Linked DNA regions of Pyxidicoccus xibeiensis. The protein of the gene in region 1 interacts with the protein of each later gene in a pairwise test. Links are inferred from orthologs where the notes say so. Each region holds a gene or a part of one and is shown in the gene's direction. Other genes may lie near its edges.

Region 1 (11,056 bases):
GCGCCTGTTCGAGGAGAAGGGCGAGAAGTTCAAGGTGGAGATCGTCAAGGACATCGCCGCCAGGGGCGCCAAGACGCTCACGCTCTACAAGCACGGCGACTGGGTGGACTTCTGCCTGGGGCCCCACGCCCCGAGCACCGGGAAGATCGGCGTCATCAAGATCCTCTCGTCCAGCGGCGCCTACTGGCGCGGCGACCACCGCAACCCGATGCTCCAGCGCGTCTACGGCACGGCCTTCTTCGACAAGAAGGCGCTGCAGGAGTACCTGACGCGCATCGAGGAGTCGAAGAAGCGCGACCACCGCAAGCTGGGCAAGGAGCTGGACCTCTTCCACTTCCACCCGTACGCGCCGGGCGCCGCCTTCTGGACGCCCAAGGGCACCGCGCTCTACCAGACGCTCTCCGACTGGATGCGCCACCTCACCGCCGAGGATGGCTATGTGGAGATCAAGACGCCCCTGATGTTCAACAAGGGGCTGTGGGAGACCAGCGGCCACTGGGGCAAGTACAAGGAGAACATGTTCCTGGTGCTCGACAGCGAGTCCGGCGAGCACGACTTCTCCCTCAAGCCGATGAACTGCCCGTCGCACCACCTGTTCTACGGCTTCAAGAAGCACAGCTACCGCGACCTGCCGCTGCGCTTCCACACGCAGGACGTGCTGCACCGCAACGAGGCGGCGGGTGCGCTCGGCGGGCTCACGCGCGTGCGCCAGTTCGCCCAGGACGACGCGCACATCTACTGCATGGAGAGCCAGATCACCGACGAGGTGCGGCGCTTCGTGAAGCTGTTGGACCGCGTCTACAAGGCGGTGGGCCTCACCTACGCGGTGAAGCTGTCCACGCGCCCCGAGCAGCGCCTGGGCGACGACTCCCTGTGGGACCGCGCCGAGGAGGGCCTCAAGGCCGCGCTGGAGTCGCTGGGCCTCGAGTACGAGCTGGCCCCGGGCGACGGCGCCTTCTACGGCCCGAAGATCGACTTCGCGGTGTCGGACAGCATCGGCCGCCGGTGGCAGCTGGGCACCATGCAGCTGGACTACCTGGCCCCGGAGCGCTTCGACCTCACCTACATCGGCGAGGACAACGCCCCGCACCGGCCGGTGGTGCTCCACCGCGCCATCTTCGGCTCCTTCGAGCGCTTCACCGCCATCCTCATCGAGCACTTCGCGGGCGCCTTCCCCGCGTGGCTGGCCCCGGTGCAGGCGGTGCTCGTCACCGTGGCGGACCGGCAGAACGACTACGCCCGCAAGGTGCGCGACACCCTCCGCGCCAAGGGCTACCGGGTGGAGTTCGACGAGCGCGGAATGACGCTCAACGCGAAGATCCGCGAGGCCCAGCTCCAGAAGGTGCCCTTCACCCTGGTGGTGGGGGACAACGAAGTCACCGGCGAGGGCGTCGCCCCGCGGCGCTACGGCGGTGAGGACCTCAAGACGATGAAGCTGACGGACTTCGAGGCCCTGCTGGCGAAGGAAGCCGCCCTGCCGTGAGCGACAGGGCCCGGCTGCCAGCCTGCTTGCTGACGGGCCTTGACTCCAGGTCGCACCCAAGTATCTTGGCGCACTTTCGAGGGGAGCAGGCGTAAGTTCCCTGTTTTTCGAGGATTCTCGCACCAGGCCGGGGAATCGTCGGCGCTGTGCAAGGAAGGATCAGGACCATGCCGAAGTTGAAGACCCGCAGCGGCGCGAAGAAGCGCTTCGAAGTGAAGAAGAGCGGCAAGGTGAAGCACGGCAAGGCCTTCGCCAAGCACCTCTTCACGTTCTCGAAGACGCCGAAGTCCAAGCGCGGCACCCGTGGCACCAGCCACCTCCGCGACATGGATGCGAAGAAGGTCATCAAGGAGATGTTCCCCTACGGGGGCTGAGAGAGTCGGCAGTTCGCGTGGCCTCGTCGGAGCGGCGGTACGCTGGCGCTGAGGGGCTTCAAACTACGCAGTCCGGAGTGAGCAAGTCATGCGCGTCAAAAAGGGTGTAAAGGCTCGTCGCCGTCGCAATAGGATTTTGAAGCTGGCCAAGGGTTACCGTGGCCGTCGGAAGAACTGCTACAAGCGCGCCAACCAGGCCGTGGAGCGGGCGCTCGACTACGCCAGCCGCGACCGCATGGCTCGCAAGCGCAACTTCCGCCGCCTGTGGATCGTCCGCATCAACGCGGCCGCCCGCACGGTGGGCCTGTCCTACTCGAAGCTGATCGCTGGCCTCGCCAAGGCGGGCATCGGTCTGGACCGCAAGGTCCTGTCCGACATGGCCATCGCGGATCCCTCGGGTTTTACGGCCGTCGCCAACATCGCGAAGGCGGCCTGAGACACGCCGGCCCGACGAGGGCTGGCAACAGAACGGATGGGGCAAGGGGCTTCGGCCCGTAGCCCCTCCGGGTGAGTGAACGGGCCGCCTGGACAGGGCGGCCCTTTTTTTTGCCTCGAGGCCCACGGGCCTGGCGGGGCGTAGAACGGAGGCGGTAGGCCATGCGGGATCGATTGCTGGCGCTGGCGGAGGCCGCGAAGCAGGAGATTGGCGTCGCGTCGGAGCGGTCCGCGGTGGAGGCGCTTCGCGTCCGCTACCTGGGCAAGAAGGGCGAGCTGTCCGGCGTACTGGGCGGCATGGGCAAGCTGGCCCCGGACGAGCGGCGCGCCCTGGGCGAGGTGGCCAACACCGTCAAGGCGGAGCTGGAGAAGCTGCTCGCGGACGCCCTGCAGCGGGTGGAAGAGGCGGCGCTGGCGGCCGAGCTCAAGGGGCCCGGGCTGGACGTGACGCTGCCGGGGCGCGCGGTGATGCCGGGCAGCCGGCACCCGGTGTCCCGGACGATGGAGGACATCGTCCGGACGTTCTCCCGGCTCGGCTTCGACGTGGCCAGCGGCCCGGAAATCGAGCTGGACTACTTCAACTTCGAGGCGCTGAACCTGCCGAAGGACCACCCCGCGCGGGACATGCAGGACACCTTCTACGTGGAGGAGTCCTCGCTGGGCCACGCGAAGAAGGCGGACAGCGCGGTGCTGCTGCGCACGCACACGTCGCCGGTGCAGGTGCGGTACATGCTCAACCGCAAGCCGCCCATCCGCGCGGTGATGCCGGGGCGGGTGTACCGCCGCGACTCGGACATCACCCACACGCCCATGTTCCACCAGGTGGAGGGGCTGCTGGTGGACAAGGACGTGACGTTCGCTGAGCTGAAGGGCTCGCTGGACGCCTTCGTGAAGGCGTTCTTCGGCTCGGACACGCGCACGCGCTTCCGCCCGTCCTTCTTCCCCTTCACCGAGCCCTCGGCGGAGGTGGACATCTCCTGCACCTCGTGCGGCGGGAAGGGATGCCGGGTGTGCAAGCAGACGGGGTGGCTGGAGGTGCTGGGCAGCGGCATGGTGCACCCCAACGTCTTCACCTCCGCGGGGTATGACCCGGGCGAGGTGACGGGCTACGCGTTCGGCATGGGCGTGGAGCGCATCGCCATGCTGCGCTACCGCATCGACGACCTGCGGATGATGTTCGAGAACGACGCGCGGTTCCTCGAGCAGTTCTGAGTCCTGTGGGGGCCTGGCCGTGGACCCGCTTCGGTGGAAGCGGGGAGGCTGTGCCCCCGTGTTCCAGCCGGTAGGGAAGAGGGTGGACCTGTGAAGATTTCGGTGAAGTGGCTGGGCGATTACGTGGCGCTGTCGCCGTCGGTGGACGAGCTGGCGCGCAAGCTGACCGCCGCGGGCCTGGAGATTGAGGGGCTGGAGCGTCCGGCCGAGGGACTGCGCGGCGTGGTGGTGGCGCAGATCAAGGAGTCCGTGCAGCACCCCAACGCGGACAAGCTGTCCGTCACGCAGGTGGACATCGGCGGGACGGCGCTGCTGCAGGTGGTGTGCGGCGCGAAGAACTACAAGGTCGGCGACAAGGTGCCGCTGGCCACGGTGGGCACGAAGCTGCCCAACGGCGTGGAGATCAAGCAGGCGGCGCTGCGCGGCGTGGACAGCTTCGGCATGCTCTGCTCGTCGAAGGAGCTGGGGCTGAGCGAGGAGTCCAGCGGGCTGCTCATCCTCCCGCCGGCCACGCGCGTGGGCCAGCCCATCGCGGAGGCGGTGGGGTTGGATGACGTGGTGCTGGAGGTGAACGTCACCCCGAACCGGCCGGACGCGCTCAGCCACCTGGGCGTGGCGCGCGAGGTGGGCGTGGTGACGGGCGCGGCGCTGAAGGTGCCCCAGGCGAAGCCCCCGGAGTCCGGCACGCCGGCGTCGGAGCGCGTGAAGGTGCGCGTGGAGGACGGGGCGCGCTGCCCGCGCTACGTGGCGCGCGTGGTGGAGAACGTCACCATCGGCCCGTCGCCGCAGTGGATGCAGGACCGGCTGAAGGCGTGCGGCGTGCGCGCCATCAACAACGTGGTGGACGTCACCAACTACGTGAACCTGGAGTACGGGCAGCCGCTGCACGCGTTCGACCTGGACAAGCTGGGCGGGCAGGAGATCGTCGTCAGGACGGCGAAGAAGGGCGAGAAGCTCACCACGCTGGACGGCAAGGAGCGGACGCTGGACGCGGACGACCTGGTCATCGCGGACGGGAGCCGGGCGCAGGCGCTGGCGGGGGTGATGGGCGGCGGGGACAGCGAGGTGACGCCGGGAACGAAGCGCCTGGTGCTGGAGTCGGCGAACTTCCAGGGCTCCGGGGTGCGGCGGACGGCGAAGCGGCACGTGCTGCACACGGAGGCGTCGCACCGCTTCGAGCGCGGCGCGGACCTGGACGCGGTGGTGCCCGCCATCGACCGGGCGGCGCAGCTCATCGCCGAGCTGGCCGGCGGCACGGTGGCTCCGGGCCGGGTGGACGTGTACCCGGCGCCGCAGCCGGCGCGGAAGGTGACGCTGCGCTTCGCGCGGGTGGAGAAGGTGCTGGGCGTGGCGGTGGCGGAGGGCGAGGTGCGGCGCATCCTCGCGGCGCTGGGCTTCAAGGCGGTGGAGGAGGGGACGGGGCAGGCGACGTACGAGGTGCCCCGGGCGCGCGTGGACGTGGAGCGTGAGGAGGACCTGCTGGAGGAGGTCGCCCGCGTGTACGGCTACGACAACATCCCGGCGAAGCTGCCGCGCGGGCTGGCGGAGCTGGCGCCCGAGCCCGCGCACGCCGAGGCCGAGCGGCGGATGCGCCAGGCGCTGGCGGGGGCGGGGCTGGACGAGGTGGTGAACTACTCGTTCGTCGCGCCGAAGAGCCTGGAGGTGCTGGGTGGGAAGGAGCAGCCGGTGGCGCTGCTCAACCCGCTGAGCGCGGAGCAGTCGGTGATGCGCACCAGCCTGCTGCCGGGCCTGCTGGAGAACCTGTCGCGCAGCGTGCGGCACCAGGTGGAGACGGTGGCCATCTACGAGACGGGCCGGGCGTACTTCCGGGACGCCGGGGGTGGACAGGGGCAGCGGCCCGCGGCGCGCGAAGTGGCCCGGGTGGGCGGCCTGGTGTGGGGCCTGCGGGGTGGGCGGAGCTGGACGCAGAAGGACGCGAAGGCGGACTTCTACGACGCGAAGGGTGCGGTGGAGGCGGTGCTGGGGGCGCTGCGGGTGGAGGGCGTCACCTTCTCGCCGGCCGAGCCTCCGGCGTACCACCCGAAGGCCTGTGCGCAGGTGAAGGCGGCGGACGGCACGGTGCTGGGGCACGTGGGGGAGCTGCACCCGCGCGTGGTGAAGGCGCTGGGACTTCCGGAGGGGGTGTTCGCCTTCGAGCTGGACACGGAGCCGCTGTACGCGGCGGCCCGGCTGGTGCCCGAGTACCAGCCGCTGCCACGCTTCCCGGCGGTGCTGCGCGACCTGGCAGTGGTGGTGCCGCTGGAGCTGGCGAACGACGAGGTGCGGCGGGTCATCCTGGAGGTGGGGAAGCCGCTGGTGGAGGAGGCCCAGGTGTTCGACGTGTACACGGGCAAGCAGATTGCGGAGGGGCAGAAGAACCTGGCGTACGCGCTGCGCTACCGGTCAGCCGAGCGGACGTTGACCGACGTGGAGGTCAACGAGGCGCACCAGCGCATCGTCGATCAGGTGAAGCAGCGGCTGGGGGCCGCGCTGCGCGCCTGAATTCCTGAATGAAGTCAGAGGGTTGACACTCCTCCGGTAAGACTGCAACAGTGCCTCCGCGTTCATCGCACCGAGGGCATCCCGAGGAATCGCATGACGAAGGCGGACATCATCGAGGGCGTCTACGAGAAGGTCGGCTTCTCGAAGAAGGAGTCGGCCGAGATCGTGGAGCTCGTGTTCGACACCTTGAAGGAGACGCTGGAGCGCGGGGACAAGATCAAGATCTCCGGGTTCGGCAACTTCCAGGTGCGCCAGAAGAAGGCGCGCGTGGGTCGCAACCCGCAGACCGGCAAGGAGATCGAGATCTCGGCGCGCCGGGTGCTGACCTTCCGGCCGAGCCAGGTGCTGAAGAGCGCCCTGAACGGGGAGGCACCGCCGGAGGATCACGCGGAGATCGACGCGCGGGAGGAGGCGGCGGCGGACGCGGCGGAGGCCCGGGGCGAGGACTTCGACGAGGAGGGAATGGAGGACTCGGAAGCGTGAGTTTTCCCACCGCGCCGTGCTGCTCTTGCTTGACCTGACCGTCATGTGGGGGCATAAGGGCGCGCACCGTTTCACGACGGTGGCAGCAGCAGTGCCGGGGCGTAGCGCAGCCTGGTAGCGCACTTGCTTGGGGTGCAAGTGGTCGCAGGTTCAAATCCTGTCGCCCCGACCATCGAAGGCCCTGGAGTTCTTGGCGAAAGCCGGGGCTCCAGGGCCTTCACCTTTTGGGGCTCCCAGGCTCCAGCTGCGAACTGGCAGCAAGCGGGGAGGGCTCGTTGACGGAGGATAGGTGGCATGACGCGCACCGAGGCCCAAACCCGAGCTCACCGCATCGACGCCGACTTGGCGCGTGCCGGCTGGTCGAGTGCTCGGCGCAATCTGCTCGAAGAAGTGCTTCTGCGCACGGGCGAGCAAGAGGGCGAGTACGACGGCCGCAGCTTCGCCGACTATGTCCTGCTCAACGCCGCAGGCAACCCCATCGCCATTGTCGAAGCCAAGCGCAGCAGCCGAGATGAACTGGCCGGCAAGCGGCAAGCGGCCGAATACGCCGATGCCATCCGTACTAGGTTCGGCATCGACCCCTTCGTCTACCTCACCAACGGCCGCGAGATTCAATTCTGGGACCGTGACCGCTACCCGCCGCGCCCAGTGGCGGGTTTCCATACCCCTGAAGACCTGGAGCGCTTGCTCCATCAGCGGCGCTACGCACAGCCTCTGGGTACTGTGGCTATCGAGCCGCGCATCGCGGGCCGTGACTACCAGGCCGAGGCCATCCGGCGCGTGGCGGAGGGCATCGAAGCTGCCAGGCGTCGCTTCCTGCTCGTCATGGCCACTGGCACGGGCAAGACCCGCACCACCATTGCATTGGTGGACCTGCTGCTGAGGGCGAAGCGTGTACAGCGCGTGCTGCTCTTGGCCGACCGGCGCGAGTTGGTGCGTCAGGCCATGATGGAGTTCAAGACCCGCCTGCCGAATGAAAGCCTGGCTCGCATCGAAGGCGGCGAAGCGCCCACCGCGCGCATCCACTTCGCCACCTACCCGAGCATGATGCAAGTCTACGAGCGCTTGTCGGTTGGCCACTACGACCTCATCATCGCCGATGAAAGCCACCGCTCCATCTACCAGCGCTACAAGGCGCTGCTCGACCATTTCGATGCCTTGGTGCTGGGACTGACCGCCACGCCCACCGATTACATCGACCACAACACCTTCCAGCTCTTCGCCTGTGACGACGGCGTGCCCACCTACCTCTACAGCTACGAGCAGGCGGTGGCCGCCGGCAACTTGGTCAATTACCGCGTGTTGAACGCGCAAACCCAGTTCCAGATCCAAGGCATCCAGGGCGAGGCGCTGCCCGAACCGCTCAAGCAAATGGCGCTCGATCAGGGCGTGGACCTCGAAGAACTCGACTTTGAAGGCAGCGACCTGGAAAAGTCTATCGTCAACCAGGGCACCAACGATGCCATCGTGCGCGAGTTCATGGTCCGTTGCCGCAGGGATGCCCAAGGCCTACCGCACAAGACCATTGTCTTTGCCGTCAGCCACGCCCACGCCAAGCGTCTATACGAGAGCTTCAACCGCCTCTACCCCGAGCTGCAAAGCCAGGGGCTGGCCGAGATCATCGACAGCTACATAGAGCGTGCCGACGCGCTGCTCGACGATTTCAAATTCAAGTCCATGCCGCGCGTGGCCATCTCGGTGAACATGCTCGACACCGGCGTGGACGTGCCCGCCCTACAGAACCTTGTGTTCGCCAAGCCGGTATTCAGCCGCGTCAAGTTCTGGCAGATGCTCGGCCGTGGCACCCGGCTCCATACCGACCCGGCCACAGGCGAGCGCAAGCGCGATTTTCTCATCATCGACCATTGGAAGAACTTCGCCTATTTCCAGCTCAACCCTGAAGGTGAAACCGAACGCCCCAGCGAACCGCTGCCCGTGCGGCTGTTCCGCCTGCGCCTGGAGCGCTGGCTGCTCGAACACGCCCAGCAGCGCCCCACCGACGTGACCGTCGCGCGGCTGCAAGCCATGCTGGGCGCGTTGCCACGCCAGAGCGTCGACGTGCGCCCGCATGTCGAGACGTTGGACCGCCTGGCGCAACAGTGGCCATTCCCGGAATCGGCCCCCATCGAGCATCTGTCGCACGCGCTGGCGCCGCTGCTGCGGCTGGTGCCCGGCCAGGCCATCGACGAGCTGCAGTGGCGCATCTGGTGCGAACGCGCCGCCATGGCTCACGTGTTGGGCCGCGCCGAGGAGCTGGCCCGCCTCCAGCAACGCATTCAAGACGCCCTGCTGCGACTGGCCGACGACATCCCCGAGGTTCGCACCCATGCCCAAGCGCGCGCCTTCGCGCTCTCGCCCGGCTTCTGGCAACATCTGGATCCGCCGCGCCTGGACGAGCTGCAAGACCGCTTCGCGCCGCTGATGCGCTTTCGTGTGCGCGAAGGCGGGCAACCGATCGAAATCAACCTGCCCGACCGCATTGCCCAGCGCAGTTGGATCATCTACGGCCCTACCGGCGAAGGCGCCTTCGCCGACAGATACCGCGAACAGGTCGAAGCCTTCGTGCGCCGGCTGGCCGACGAACATCCGGCCTTGGCCAGGCTCAAGCGCGGCGAAGCCCTGAGCGATGACGAGTTCGACCAGATCGCCGCTACGCTCAACCAAGCCGACCTGTTCGTGACCACCGACACCCTGCGCCAGGCCTTCGACGCACCGCAGGCCTCGCTGGTCGAACTGTTGCGCCACATCCTGTGCGAAGACGCCCGCCTGCCCGATCGCGAGGCCCGCGTGCAGGCCGCCTTCGACGCCTTCCTCGCCGCCCATCCCGGGCTGCGAGCCAACCAACTGGCCTTCCTGCGCGCCGTCAAGGCCGCCGTGCTGCGCCACGGCCGCGTCACTCGCGCCGCACTGTCGCAGGCGCCGCTGGTCAATGTTGGCCACGTGGAAGCCTTGTTCGCGCCGCGGGACATCGACGAACTCCTCGCGCTGGCTGAACGTTTGGCTGACCGCGCCGCCTGAACCCCGAGAATCGAGACATCGCCATGCTTGCCCCCCACCTGCGCAAAAAAGTCGACAAACTCTGGGACCGCTTCTGGTCCGCCGGCCTCACCAATCCATTGGTCGCCGTCGAGCAAATCACCTATCTGCTTTTCCTCAAACGGCTGGAAGACCTGGATCGCGAGCGCGTCCGAGCCGGCAAGCACTCCGTCTATGCCAAGCGCCTTCCCGAGGACAAGGCTGAGTTCGACGGCGAAACCTGCCGCTGGCGTTACATCCGCCAGGAGAGCACCAACACGAGGCATCTGATTGAAGTCGTCTTTCCCTGGCTGCGCACGCTGGACAAGCGCTTGTCAGAGCACGAAGAGGGCACCGAACTCGAAGGCCTCGATGGCCGCATGGCCGATGCCTATTTCCAGCTCGACCCCAACAAGGGCCAGGTGCTGCACGACGCGGTTCAGCTCATCGACGAGCTATTTGTCCAGGCTGGCGATGGCAGCGCCGCGCAAGACCTGATGGGCGACGCCTTCGAATACCTGCTCTCGGAAGTGGCCACCGCCGGCAAGAACGGCCAGTTCCGCACACCGCGCCACCTCATCCGCTTCATGGTGGAGTTGCTCGCGCCCCGGCCCGGTGAGCGCCTGATCGACCCCGCCGCCGGCACTGGCGGCTTCTTGTTCAGCGCCCAGCAGTTCCTGCGACGGCAGCTGTCCGCGCCAGACAACGTGCGCCTGGAGTGGGACGGCGCGCCGCACCGCATCGACACCGCCCAGGCCAGCGCAGAAGAGCTGGAACGCCTCAACGATGGCCACTGCTACGTGGGAATCGACAATGACCGCACCATGGCCCGCATCGGTTGGATGAACCTGGTGCTCCACGACGTCCACAACCCGCAGCTGCAGCAAGGCGACTCCCTCTCCAAACGCGAAGGCAAGCCGGAGCTGGCCCCCCTGCTCGCCAGCGAGAGCTATCGCTATGTCCTGGCCAACCCGCCTTTCACCGGCACCGTGGACACCGCGGACCTGGAACGCGACCCCCTGCTCTTTCCCCGCGCCGGTACCAAGGGCAAAAAGAAGGATGAGGTGCTGACCAACAAAAGCGAGCTGCTCTTCCTGTGGCTGATGCTGGACCTGCTAGAGGTCGGCGGCCGTTGCGCGGTTATCGTCCCGGAAGGGGTGCTTTTCGGCAACACCGACGCGCACATCAAGCTGCGCCGTGAGCTGCTCACTGAGCATTGCGTCGAGGCCGTCATCTCGCTGCCCGGCGGCGTGTTCCAGCCCTACACGGGCGTGAAGACCTCCATCCTCGTCTTCCGCAAGGAAACCCCGCGGGGACGCAAGACCACGTTCGAGAAGACCACTCCACGCACCGAATGGGTGTGGTTCTATGAAGTGGTCGCCGACGGCTACATGCCGGACGCCAAACGCACCCCCCGCCCCGGGCAGGAAAACGACCTCTGGGACGCACTGGTTCAGTTTGCGCGCTGGCAGCGCGAAGGCCGCGCCGCCTTGGAGGGTGAGGCGCACTACCATCAACCGTGCTACTGGCGCGAACGCTGGCGCCAGGCCAG
Region 2 (11,002 bases), on another replicon or contig:
GTGAAGTCCGCCCTCCGCCACTCCGCTCAGGGCCTGCGCGTGGCCGGCCGCACGCCCACCCGCCGCGTCACCCGCGTCACGCTCGGGGACGGCGCCTCGATGGGCGGGGTGGAGCTGCGGCGCCGGCTCGGCTACACGCGCCTCAAGAGCCTGGACTTCGACGTGGATCGCACCGACCGCGGTTATGTGTTCTCCGGACGCGGCTATGGCCACGGGGCCGGGCTCTGCCAGTGGGGCGCCAAGGCCCTCGCCGACAAGGGCCGGACCCATGGGGAGATCCTCTCCCACTACTACCCCGGGGCCGAGCTGCAGCAGCTCTACTGATGCTCCCTCCGTCGACGCGCTTTCCGCGGCGGCGCGGGGGCTGCTACAAGCGCCACCCCCGTGTCGTCCCGCCTCTCTGACTACGACTTCGCGCTGCCCGACGCCCAGATCGCCCAGGCTCCCCTGGCCGCGCGGGATGCCTCGCGCCTGATGACCGTCAGCCGCGCCACCGGTGCTCGCGCCCACCGACGCTTCACCGAGCTGCCGGAGCTGCTGATGCCGGGCGACCTGCTCGTCCTCAATGATGCCCGCGTCATCCCCGCGCGCCTGCTCGGCCAGAAGGCGGGCACCGGGGGGCGGGTGGAGCTGCTGGTGGTGCGGCCCGCCGCGTCCACCACGCTCACCTCGGCCGCGCTCGGCGGTGCCCCCGAGTCCCTCGACTGGATCTGCCTGGGCCAGGCCTCCAAGGGCCTCAAGCCCGCGCAGCGCCTCACCTTCGCCGGCGGCCTCGAGGCCGAGGTGCTGGAGGCGCTCGGAGGAGGGGAGTACCGCGTGCGCTTCAGCGCGCCCTCCGGGGCCTCGCTCGCCTCGCTGCTGGAGGCCGCCGGCCGCCTGCCGCTGCCGCCCTACATCACCCGCGAGCCCGACGCCGCCGACGCCGAGCGCTACCAGACCGTCTACGCGCGCGCCTCCGGGGCGGTGGCCGCGCCCACCGCGGGCCTGCACTTCACGGAGGCCCTCTTCTCGGCGCTGGAGGCGCGCGGCGTGCGGCGCGCGCACGTGACGCTGGACGTGGGGCCGGGCACCTTCCTGCCGGTGCGCGAGGACGACCTCGACAAGCACCACATGCACCCGGAGCGCTACACCGTGCCCGAGGCCACCGCGCGCGAGGTGAACGCGGCCCGCGCGGAGGGCCGCCGCGTGGTGGCGGTGGGCACCACGGTGGCGCGCACCCTCGAGTCCGCCACGGACCCACGGACGGGCCGGCTGCGCGAGGGGCCCGGGGAGACCACCCTCTTCATCCGCCCCGGCTTCACCTTCCGCCAGGTGGACGTGCTGCTGACCAACTTCCACCTCCCGCGCTCCACGCTGGTGGTGCTGGTGAGCGCACTGCTGGGCCGCGAGCGCACGCTGGACGTCTACGCGGAGGCGGTCCGCGAGGGCTACCGGTTCTTCAGTTACGGCGACGCCATGCTGGTGTCGGAGTGAGCGTCATGGACGACAAGCAGCAGGCAGGGCAGCGCACGGAGAAGGGCGACACGCGGGTGGCACCGGGACTGGTGCGCTTCGAGCTGCTCCACGAGGACACGGGCACCAAGGCGCGGCGGGGCCGGCTGCACACCCCCCACGGGCCCGTGGAGACGCCCATCTTCATGCCCGTGGGCACCGTGGGCAGCGTCAAGGGCGTGGGGCCGGATGACCTCGTCACACTCGACGCGCAGATCATCCTCGGCAACACCTACCACCTCATGCTCCGCCCCGGAGAGGCGCTGGTGGGAGAGCTGGGCGGCCTGCACCGCTTCGTCTCCTGGAACCGGCCCATGCTCACCGACAGCGGCGGGTTCCAGGTCTTCAGCCTCTCCGAGAAGCGGAAAATCACGGAGGAGGGGGCCACCTTCCAGTCGCACCTGGATGGCGCGCGGCACTTCCTGACGCCGGAGCGCTCCATCGACATCCAGGAGACCCTGGGCGCCGACGTCATCATGGCCTTCGACGAGTGCCCGCCCTCCACCGAGGACCGCCCCTACCTGGAGGCCTCCCTGGCGCGCACCACCCGCTGGCTGCACCGCTGCGTGAAGGCGTGGAGCCGCGAGCGCTCCTCCCTCTTCGGCATCGTCCAGGGCGGCCTCCACGAGGACCTCCGCAAGCGCCACGCCGAGGAGGTGTGCGCGGTGGACCTGCCCGGCTACGCGCTGGGGGGCTACTCGGTGGGCGAGGCCCCCGAGGCCATGCATGCCGGCGTCGCCTTCTCCGCGCCCCTGCTCCCCCGCGACAAGCCCCGCTACCTCATGGGCGTGGGCACCCCCGTGGACCTCGTCACCTGCGTGGAGCACGGCGTCGACATGTTCGACTGCGTGCTGCCCACCCGCTGCGCACGCAACGGCCTGCTCTTCACCTCGGAGGGCAAGCTCGTCATCCGCAACGCGGCCTACGCCCGGGATCCTCGCCCGGTGGACCCTGCGTGCAACTGCTACACCTGCCGCAATTTCAGCAGGGCCTACCTCCGGCACCTCTTCGCCGCGCAGGAGCTGCTGGCCATGCGGCTCAACACCATCCACAACCTCGCCTACTTCCTGGGGTTGATGGCAGAAGTCCGACGCGCGGTGTCGGAGGACCGGTTCGCCACCTTCGCCCGGGAGTTCCGGGAGCGTGCCCGGGCCCAGGAAACCGAACGGACCCGTGGCCGCTGAGCGGCCGACGGGTTTGCACGGGTTCCCGCGTTCACTTGCTCACATGGGAGCCCCTTGCTAAGAGGGCCCCCTTTCGGATGGGTTCCTCGGGCAGTGTGGGGGGCCGCCCATCTCGTGCCTTCCTCAACCGACGAGGCAGTTTGTGGCTGAGAGCTTTCTGATTCTGGCGCAGGCCGGCGGTAGCGGTAACCCGCTGGGCACCCTGGGTTTCCTGGTCGTGCTCGTGGGCATCATGTACTTCGTGATGATTCGCCCGCAGCAGAAGCAACTGAAGGAGCACCGGGCGCTGCTCGGTGCGCTGAAGAAGGGTGATGAGGTCGTCACCACGGGTGGACTCCTCGGGAAGATCCACCAGGTGGATGAGCGCACGGTGACGCTGGAAGTGGCCAGCGGCGTGCGCCTCCGCGTGCTCAAGACCGCCATCAGCGCCAAGGGCACTGTGGTGGAAGGCGCCCCTGCGGCGGCCGCCGAAGCGAAGAAGGAGGACAAGTCATGAACCGCGGCTGGTGGTGGAAGTTCGGACTCATTGTCGCGGTGACGCTGGGGACCATCTGGTTCCTCATCCCGACCTACTATTCGCTGGTGCGGATGGACCGGGACAAGCGCAACGACCTGGCCGCCATCGAAGCGGCGATGCCCCCGGGGTCGCCCCCCGCGAAGTACCGCCTCAACCTGGGGCTGGACCTGCAGGGCGGCATCCACATGGTGATGCGCGTCGACACCAAGACGGCCCTCCAGAAGCGCACCGAGCGCCGCGCGCAGCAGATCACCGGCTACATCAACGACAAGAAGCTGGGTGAGGTCACCGCCGACACGGACCCGGAGCAGCTCCGGCTCTCGCTGACGGCCAAGGACCCGGCGACGATGGACGCCATCGAGAAGGAGGTCGTCGCCACCTTCACGGACTTCAAGCGCGTGGGCCGCGAGGGCGGCACGCTGGTGCTCGAGCTGGACGAGGGCCAGGCGAACTTCTTCCGCGAGGACGCGGTCAACCAGGCGATGCTCGTCATCCGCCGCCGCATCGACAAGTGGGGCGTGGCGGAAGTGGACGTGCGCAAGCTGGGCACCGACTCCATCCAGATTTCGCTGCCGGGCCGCAGCAACCCGGAGCAGGCCAAGGAACTGGTGGGCACCACCGCGCAGCTCGAGTTCCGGATGGTGGACGACAGCAACCCGCAGTTCTTCGCGCAGATGCTGCAGACGACGCCGCCGCCGCAGGGCAGCAACATCACCCTGACGGAGGAGGGCGGCTTCCCGCAGCTGGAGTCCCCGTCGCGCGAGGCGCTGCTGGCCTACGCCAAGGACAAGACGCCCGCCAACCGCGAGGTGCTCACCGAGTGCATCGCCAACCCGGTGAAGAAGAACGAGTGCGCGTCCTACCGCAGCTACCTGGTGGAGACGAACGTGCCGCTGACCGGCGAGAGCCTGTCCGGCGCGGACGCGTCCCTCAGCCAGCTCAACGAGCCCGAGGTGAACCTGTCGTTCGACCCGGCGGGCGCGCGCGAGTTCGAGAAGCTGACCGAGGCGGGCGTGGGCCGCCGGATGGCCATCGTCCTGGACGACAGCGTCCACACGGCGCCGAACATCAACGAGAAGATTGGCGGCGGCCGGGCCCGCATCACCATGGGCCGCATGGGCGCGCGGTCGTTCGAGGAGTGGCTGGGCGAGGCGCAGACGCTGGCGCTGGTGCTGAAGGCGGGCGCGCTGCCGGCGCCGGTGACGGTGGGTGAGATTCGTCAGGTGGGCGCCAGCCTGGGTGACGAGCTCATCAAGAAGGGCAGCCTGGCGGCCATCGTCGGCCTGGGGCTCGTCCTGCTCTTCATGGCCGTCTACTACAAGCGCTCGGGCATGATCGCGAACCTCGCGCTGGTGCTCAACGGCCTGCTCATCCTGGCGGGGCTGGCGTTCTTCAACGCCACGCTGACGCTGCCGGGCATCGCCGGCTTCGTGCTGACGCTGGGTGTGGCGGTGGACGCCAACGTGCTCATCAACGAGCGCATCCGCGAGGAGCTCGGCCACGGCAAGACGGCGCGGGCGGCGGTGGACCAGGGCTATGACCGCGCGTTCTGGACCATCTTCGACTCGCACGTGACGGCGCTCATCGCCGCGTTCATCCTGTTCTTCACGGGCACCGGGCCGATTCGTGGCTTCGCCACCACGCTCATCGTGGGCCTGCTGGCCTCGCTCTTCACGTCCATCGTGGTGACGCGCACCATCATGACGTACTTCGTCCACGGTCGTAACGCGCAGACGGTGTCGGTCTAATCGGCCGAGCACGGGAACGAACCGCCATGCAGATTCTCAAGAACAAGACGAACATCGACTTCATCGGCAAGCGCAAGCCGGCCGTGTTCCTGTCCACCGTCATCAACCTGCTCATCATCATCGGCATCGCCGCGTTCGGGTTCAACCTGGGCGTGGACTTCGCCGGCGGCACGGTGGTCGAGGTGAAGTTCAACCACGACATCACCGCGGAGCAGGTCCGCGAGCGCGCCCAGAAGGGCGGGCTCCAGGACGTCAGTGTGCAGAACATCGGCGGCGCGTCGGAGAACGCGTTCCTCATCCGCATGGGCGGCGTCACGCAGCTCAACGAGGAGAACGCGGCCAAGGCGAAGGCGGCCATCGAGGGGCTGGGCAGTGTGCGCAGCGTCAACTCGGACCTGGCCAACGGCATCATCAACCTGCGCGCCAACACCGCGCTGGCGCCCGACGCCATCAAGAAGGCGGTGGTGGGCAGCGGCACCGGCGTGCAGGAGGTCCGCGAGCTGGGGGAGTCCCAGAGCGGCGGCTTCGACTACCAGGTCGTCGCCAGCGGCATGGCGGACAAGGTGAACGAGGCGCTCAACCAGGGCCAGGCGCAGCCGGACTTCGAGCAGCGCCGCGTGGACTACGTGGGCCCCCAGGTGGGCAAGCAGCTGCGCAACCGCGGCATCATGGCCCTGCTGTACTCCATGGTCGCCATCCTCATCTACGTGGCGTTCCGCTTCGACTTCAAGTTCGGCCCGGGCGCGCTGCTGGCCATGGTCCACGACGTCATCATGGTCGCCGGCTACTACCTGGTGACGCGGCGCGAGTTCAACCTGACGGCCATCGCCGCGCTGCTGACCGTCGTCGGCTACTCGGTGAACGACACCATCGTCATCTACGACCGCATCCGTGAGGACATGGCCAAGTTCAAGGGCAAGCCCTTCGCGGAGGTCATCAACATCGCGGTCAACGACACGCTGGGCCGCACCATCCTCACCTCCACCACGACGGCGCTGTCGCTCATCGGCCTGCTCATCTTCGGTGTGGGGGAAATCTTCGACTTCGCCGCCGCCATGCTGGTGGGCATCGTCGTCGGTGTGTACTCGACCATCTACATCGCCAGCCCGCTGACCATCTGGCTGGACGAGCGCGCCGCGGCGAAGGCGGCCCGCGCGGGTGGCGGTATCGACAACCAGCAGCCCAAGGTGGCGTGACGCTCGCGCCTCCCCGGCGGGAGGCACGTGAGACACGACGAGGGCCCTGTGCTCCCACGAGTGGGGAGTCAGGGCCCTCGGTGTTTTCAGCGCCAGCCGCGCGTCACGTCAGAAGCGCGCGCCCAGCGTGAGGGATGCGTCCAGCAGGCCGCCATCGTCGTCATCGGCGTCCACGGGCACCTCGGCGAAGCCCTCGTTGAGGAGGACACGGTAGGTGGTCCGGAAGCCCGCGGTGAGGGCGCCGCTGTTGAACTCCACGCCAGCCGCCAGCGGCACCTCCTGCATGGTGTCCGAGCCGTAGAGGTCCGCCGCCGCGCCGCGCACGTCCACGTAGGAGATGCCCAGGCCCGCGCCCACGAAGGGGCGGATGGCCGTGAGGAAGGGCGGAGAGAGCTTCAGCAGCGCGCTGCCGCCCTGGCGCACGAGCGAGGGCTCCTCCAGCAGGCGGACGTCATCCAGCCCGTTCTGCGAGCCCTCGTAGCCCAGCTCGAAGCCGAGGAAGGTCGTGGGCTGCACGTTGAGCGTCACGCCCCAGGCGGGCCCGGTGCTCGTCACGTCACCCAGCCCTCCGGTGTAGTCGCCCACACCGCCACGGAGGAACACGTTGACGTCTCCCCGCTTGCCCTCCTTGCGTTCCTGCGCGGACGCGGTGCCCGCCGCGGCCAGGGACATGAGCAGCGCACCCGTCCAGATGCCTCGTCCAAACATTCCATCCTCCTGTCAGGTGGTGTGCGGCTCAAGCTGTGCACCGGCTGTCCGCCATGCCCCTCGAGAGCAGGCGAACGGACGGGCGCATGCCTGAACCTCCGTTCAGGAAGGGAAGTGTCGTGCCCAAGGTTGACCTTCCCTCGTCAGACGTCTGAGGTACTGTCTCCTTGTCAAGAATTCGTCCCGGCGACCTCCCCACCAGGGAGGGGCCGAGAGGGGTGCTGCGCGTGCGGTGGTTGCTTCCAGACGTGGTCGACGAGGAGGTGGCGTCCCTGGCCGGGGAGCTGTCGCTCCATCCGCTCGCGGCGAAGGTGCTGCTGCACCGTGGCTACCGCACCCCGGAGGCGGCCTCCGCGTTCCTGTCCGACAAGCTGGCGGACCTGCCGGACCCGTTCCGGATGAAGGGGATGCCCGCCGCGGTGGAGCGGCTGACGCGCGCGCTGCGCACGCGGGAGAAGGTCACCCTCTACGGGGACTACGACGTGGATGGGGTGTGCTCCACCTCGCTGCTCTACCTGTTCCTCAAGGAACTGGGCGCGCCTCCCGCCACGTACATTCCCCACCGCCTGGACGAGGGCTACGGCCTCAACCTGGCCGCGGTGGAGCGCATCGCCGCGGACGGCACGCGGGTGCTGGTGACGCTGGACTGCGGCATCACCTCCGTGGCGGAAATCACCCGCGCGAAGGAGCTGGGCCTGGACGTGGTGGTGGTGGACCACCACACGGTGCCGCCCACGCTGCCTCCGGCGGTGGCGGTGCTCAACCCGCACCAGCCCGGCTGTGAGTACCCCACCAAGGCGCTGTGCGCCGCGGGCGTGGCCTTCAACTTCTGCATGGGCCTGCGCAAGCGGCTGCGCGACGACGGCTTCTTCGCCACCCGCAAGGAGCCCAACCTCCGGTCGATGATGGACCTGGTCGCGCTGGCCACCGTGGCGGACGTGGTGCCCCTCACCGGCGCCAACCGCATCCTGGTGTCCCATGGCCTCCTGGAGCTGGGCGCCGGCCGCCGGCCGGGCGTGAGGGCCCTCAAGGAGGTGGCGGGCATGGACCCCGACGCCTCCGTCACCGCGGGCCAGGTGGGCTTCCGCCTCGGGCCCCGCATCAACGCCGCGGGCCGCCTGCATGACGCGTCGCTGGGCCTCCAGCTGCTCTGCTCGGAGTCGCCGGAGACGGCGCGCTCGCTGGCGCAGGTGCTGGACCGGGCCAACGCGGAGCGCCAGGGAATCGAGAGCAGCATCCTCACGCAGGCGCTGGCCCAGGCCGAGGAGCGCAAGGACGCGCGCGGCTTCGTCCTCTACGACGAGGGCTGGCACCCGGGCGTCATCGGCATCGTCGCCTCGCGCGTGGTGGAGCGCTACTACCGGCCCACCGTCATGGTGGGCGTGAAGGACGGGGTGGGGAAGGGCTCCGCGCGCAGCATCGAGGCCTTCCACCTCTACGACGCGCTCAGCGGCTGCTCGGAGCTGCTGTCGAAGTTCGGCGGCCACAAGCACGCCGCCGGCCTCACCGTGGACGCGGACCGGCTGCCCGCCTTCCGGGAGGCCTTCGAGAAGATTGCCCTCCAGCGCCTCTCGCCCGAGGACCTCATCCCCCGCTGCAAGGTGGACGCGGTGGTGCACCCGCACGAGCTGGACGCCAGCGCGGTGGAGTCGCTCCAGCGCCTGGGGCCCTTCGGCCAGGGCAACCCGGAGCCGGTGCTGGTGCTGCGCCGTCAGGTGGCCCGCCCCCGCGTGCTGCAGTCCAAGTCGGGCAGCGGCAACGGCCACCTCAAGCTGGCGCTCGCGGACGCGCCGGAGCTGGATGCCATCGGCTTCGGCATGGCGGACCGGGTGACGCTCGTCGAGGGCCCGGTGGACCTGGCCTTCCAGGCCGGCTTCGACACCTTCCGGGGCCAGCGCAAGCTGTCGCTGCGCCTCAAGGACCTGCGCAGGGCTGCATGAGGCGCGCCGGGGCTACGCAATCCCCCAGCGCACCCGGCCCGGCGTCATCAGCGCGCCGACGCGGGCCAGCTCGTTGAAGCGGAAGCGCTCCGCCTGCCGCTCGAAGGTGTGACGGCACCGCTCCGAGCAGAAGAAGTACCGGCGCTTCTTGTACTCCGCGGTGGGCTGTCCCTCCGGTGTGTCCAATTCCTTCCCACACACGGGATCCAAGTGCCGCCCCTGTCCCTGCTGCACGCCCTTCATCACTCGCCTCCCGACCCCCAGGGGGCTGAAACCCCCACCCGAAGGTTGCCACTCAGCAGGAGGCGTGCCAGTCCCCACCTCCTTGGGACAGCAAGGAGCCGAGGGGCTGGGGAGGATGGAAGGGTGGAGTTTTTTCCGGTGCCGCCCCCACCCTGAAGGGCAGGGGCGGCGCGCGCGGAGTGTTCTTCAGAAGGCGGTGCCGAGGCTGCCGCCGAGGAAGAAGTCGTTCATGTAGCCGCGGCGGAAGGCGAGGGCCTCCACGCGGAAGGCGAGGCGGAGGTTGCCGCTGGACGTCAGCCTGGGGCGGCCTCGGAAGCCCACGCCGCCCTGGAGCACGGGCTTGAGGCCGTTCACCTTCGTCACGTCCGCGTCCACGGTGATGGAGGTGGCCTGGTAGGCGAGGCCGCCACCCGCCTGGGCGAAGAAGCCGAAGTCGGACTTGCCGAGCTTCAGCTCATAGGCCGGGGCGATGGTGAAGTAGTGGAGGCTGGTGTCGCCGGAGATGAACGCGGTGCCGTCGCTGAGGCCGCCGTAGGTCCACCGGAGGTCGGCCCACAGGGCCTCGCGCAGTGCCTCGTTGTCGAGGATGCGGCCGAACTCCCAGGTGGCGCGCACGCCGAGCCCCAGGAGGTTGTCGGAGAACTCGCCGCGGGAGCTGTCCACCAGCAGGGCGCCGGCGATGAGCTCCACGGCCACGCCCAGGTTCGGGTCATCCAGACCGGACATGCGCTGGAAGTCGCCGTCCTCGCCCTCCTGCTCGGACACCTCGCGGAACTCGTCCGTCTGGTCCACGGGCTCCGGGCGGTTGTAGTCGTCGTCGCTGGAGCGGGAGGACTCCTCGTCCGGGGTGGCGTAGGGGTCTTCGTCTTCGTCCTGCGCCAGGGCGGGGGTGGAAAGAATGAGGCCGCCCAGGAGGCAGCGTACGAGCCAGGTCTTCACGGGGTGGGTCCTCATTCTTCGGGGGGCAGCAGGGTGCACTGGGTACCGCCGTTGGCGCTGGCCGGGCACATGTTGGGGTCGGTGCCCACGAGCTGCTCGCGGGGAATCTGCAGGTGGTCCATCAGCTCGTTGCAGACGGCCTCCTTCAGGCGCAGGTCCGTGATGTGGGTGATGATGGCGCCCGCGGCCACGGCCAGGGTGAACTTCGTCTGGTCCGACAGGTTGTTCTTCGCGAGCTGGAAGAGGCCGGGCTTCTTCGGGTCCTCGTCGTTGTAGGCGGCGACGATGGAGCGGATGAGCACCTCGCGCTGGCCGGTGTTCTCCCCCGCCTGGTAGAGCGCGCTGGCGAGCAGGGTGCCGACCTCGTACTCCTTGCCGGCGCCGCTGAACTCGCCCAGGTTCATGACCCGCAGCTGCTCGCGCAGGGCGGACGTCATGCAGCGGCTGGTGTTGGACAAGTCCCGGTTGGTGGTGATCTGCCCGTACGTCTCGCCGTGGAAGGACGTGGAGAAGAACTTCGCGTCACACCCCTTGGTGGAGCGGCAGGTGCTGCCGTAGGCGTGGTAGTCCGCCAGGCCCTCGTCGAAGGCCTTGAGGATGTTGGCGCCCGGGCTGGGGCCCGCCGAGGACGACCAGAAGGACAGCGCCTCCGGGATGGGGCTGCCGCCGTAGGCCTTCAGGTTGAAGACGCGGTGCGAGTACTCGTGGGCGATGATGCCGGCGTTGATGGCCAGGGGCGCGCGCTGGAGCTTGTCGAACGGCAGCACCATGAACGACTCCATCAACGAGAAGTAGAGGGCGTTGTCGAGCAGCGGGTCCTTGTCCACGTCCGCGATGACGAACTCGGGGAAGTAGTACGTCGTGACGGGCTTCTTGAAGTCGGCCGCCGGGACGTTGCCCACGTTCTGGAAGTAGTCGAAGGCGCGCTCGAGGTTGTAGTACGCCGTCACCATGTTCCAGGTGTGGAAGTCCGCCGGCCACAGGACGCCGCCCTGGTCGATGTAGCTGGCGCTGACGTCGTAGCCCTCCTCCTTCA

What was found.
Region 2: the proteins of pheT (region 1) and secD interact in binary tests that used the Escherichia coli proteins (3 or more experiments, as listed by UniProt). The link is inferred for Pyxidicoccus xibeiensis from one-to-one orthologs.

What each region holds. Positions count from the first base shown.
Region 1 is NZ_JAJVKV010000008.1:381,522-392,577, forward strand. The notes cover bases 3,278-6,300. They hold pheT (phenylalanine--tRNA ligase subunit beta), read left to right. Parts: upstream 3,278-3,594; coding sequence 3,595-6,006; downstream 6,007-6,300. Other genes in these bases: pheS (phenylalanine--tRNA ligase subunit alpha), read left to right, coding at 3,278-3,504; LXT23_RS32735 (integration host factor subunit alpha), read left to right, coding at 6,100-6,300. In the rest of the region: thrS (threonine--tRNA ligase), read left to right, coding at 1-1,483; rpmI (50S ribosomal protein L35), read left to right, coding at 1,651-1,857; rplT (50S ribosomal protein L20), read left to right, coding at 1,946-2,293; more of pheS, read left to right, coding at 2,455-3,277; more of LXT23_RS32735, read left to right, coding at 6,301-6,489; LXT23_RS32745 (type I restriction endonuclease subunit R), read left to right, coding at 6,784-9,507; LXT23_RS32750 (type I restriction-modification system subunit M), read left to right, coding at 9,531-11,056.
Region 2 is NZ_JAJVKV010000029.1:9,196-20,197, forward strand. The notes cover bases 2,585-5,553. They hold secD (protein translocase subunit SecD), read left to right. Parts: upstream 2,585-3,167; coding sequence 3,168-4,940; downstream 4,941-5,553. Other genes in these bases: tgt (tRNA guanosine(34) transglycosylase Tgt), read left to right, coding at 2,585-2,675; yajC (preprotein translocase subunit YajC), read left to right, coding at 2,818-3,171; secF (protein translocase subunit SecF), read left to right, coding at 4,967-5,553. Outside these bases: LXT23_RS48340 (SpoIID/LytB domain-containing protein), read left to right, coding at 1-324; tRNA preQ1(34) S-adenosylmethionine ribosyltransferase-isomerase QueA, read left to right, coding at 385-1,473; more of tgt, read left to right, coding at 1,479-2,584; more of secF, read left to right, coding at 5,554-6,136; LXT23_RS48370 (hypothetical protein), read right to left, coding at 6,245-6,844; single-stranded-DNA-specific exonuclease RecJ, read left to right, coding at 7,072-8,784; LXT23_RS48380 (YHS domain-containing protein), read right to left, coding at 8,797-9,027; LXT23_RS48385 (hypothetical protein), read right to left, coding at 9,214-9,966; LXT23_RS48390 (hypothetical protein), read right to left, coding at 9,978-11,002. UniProt on the Escherichia coli protein: Part of the Sec protein translocase complex. Interacts with the SecYEG preprotein conducting channel. SecDF uses the proton motive force (PMF) to complete protein translocation after the ATP-dependent function of SecA.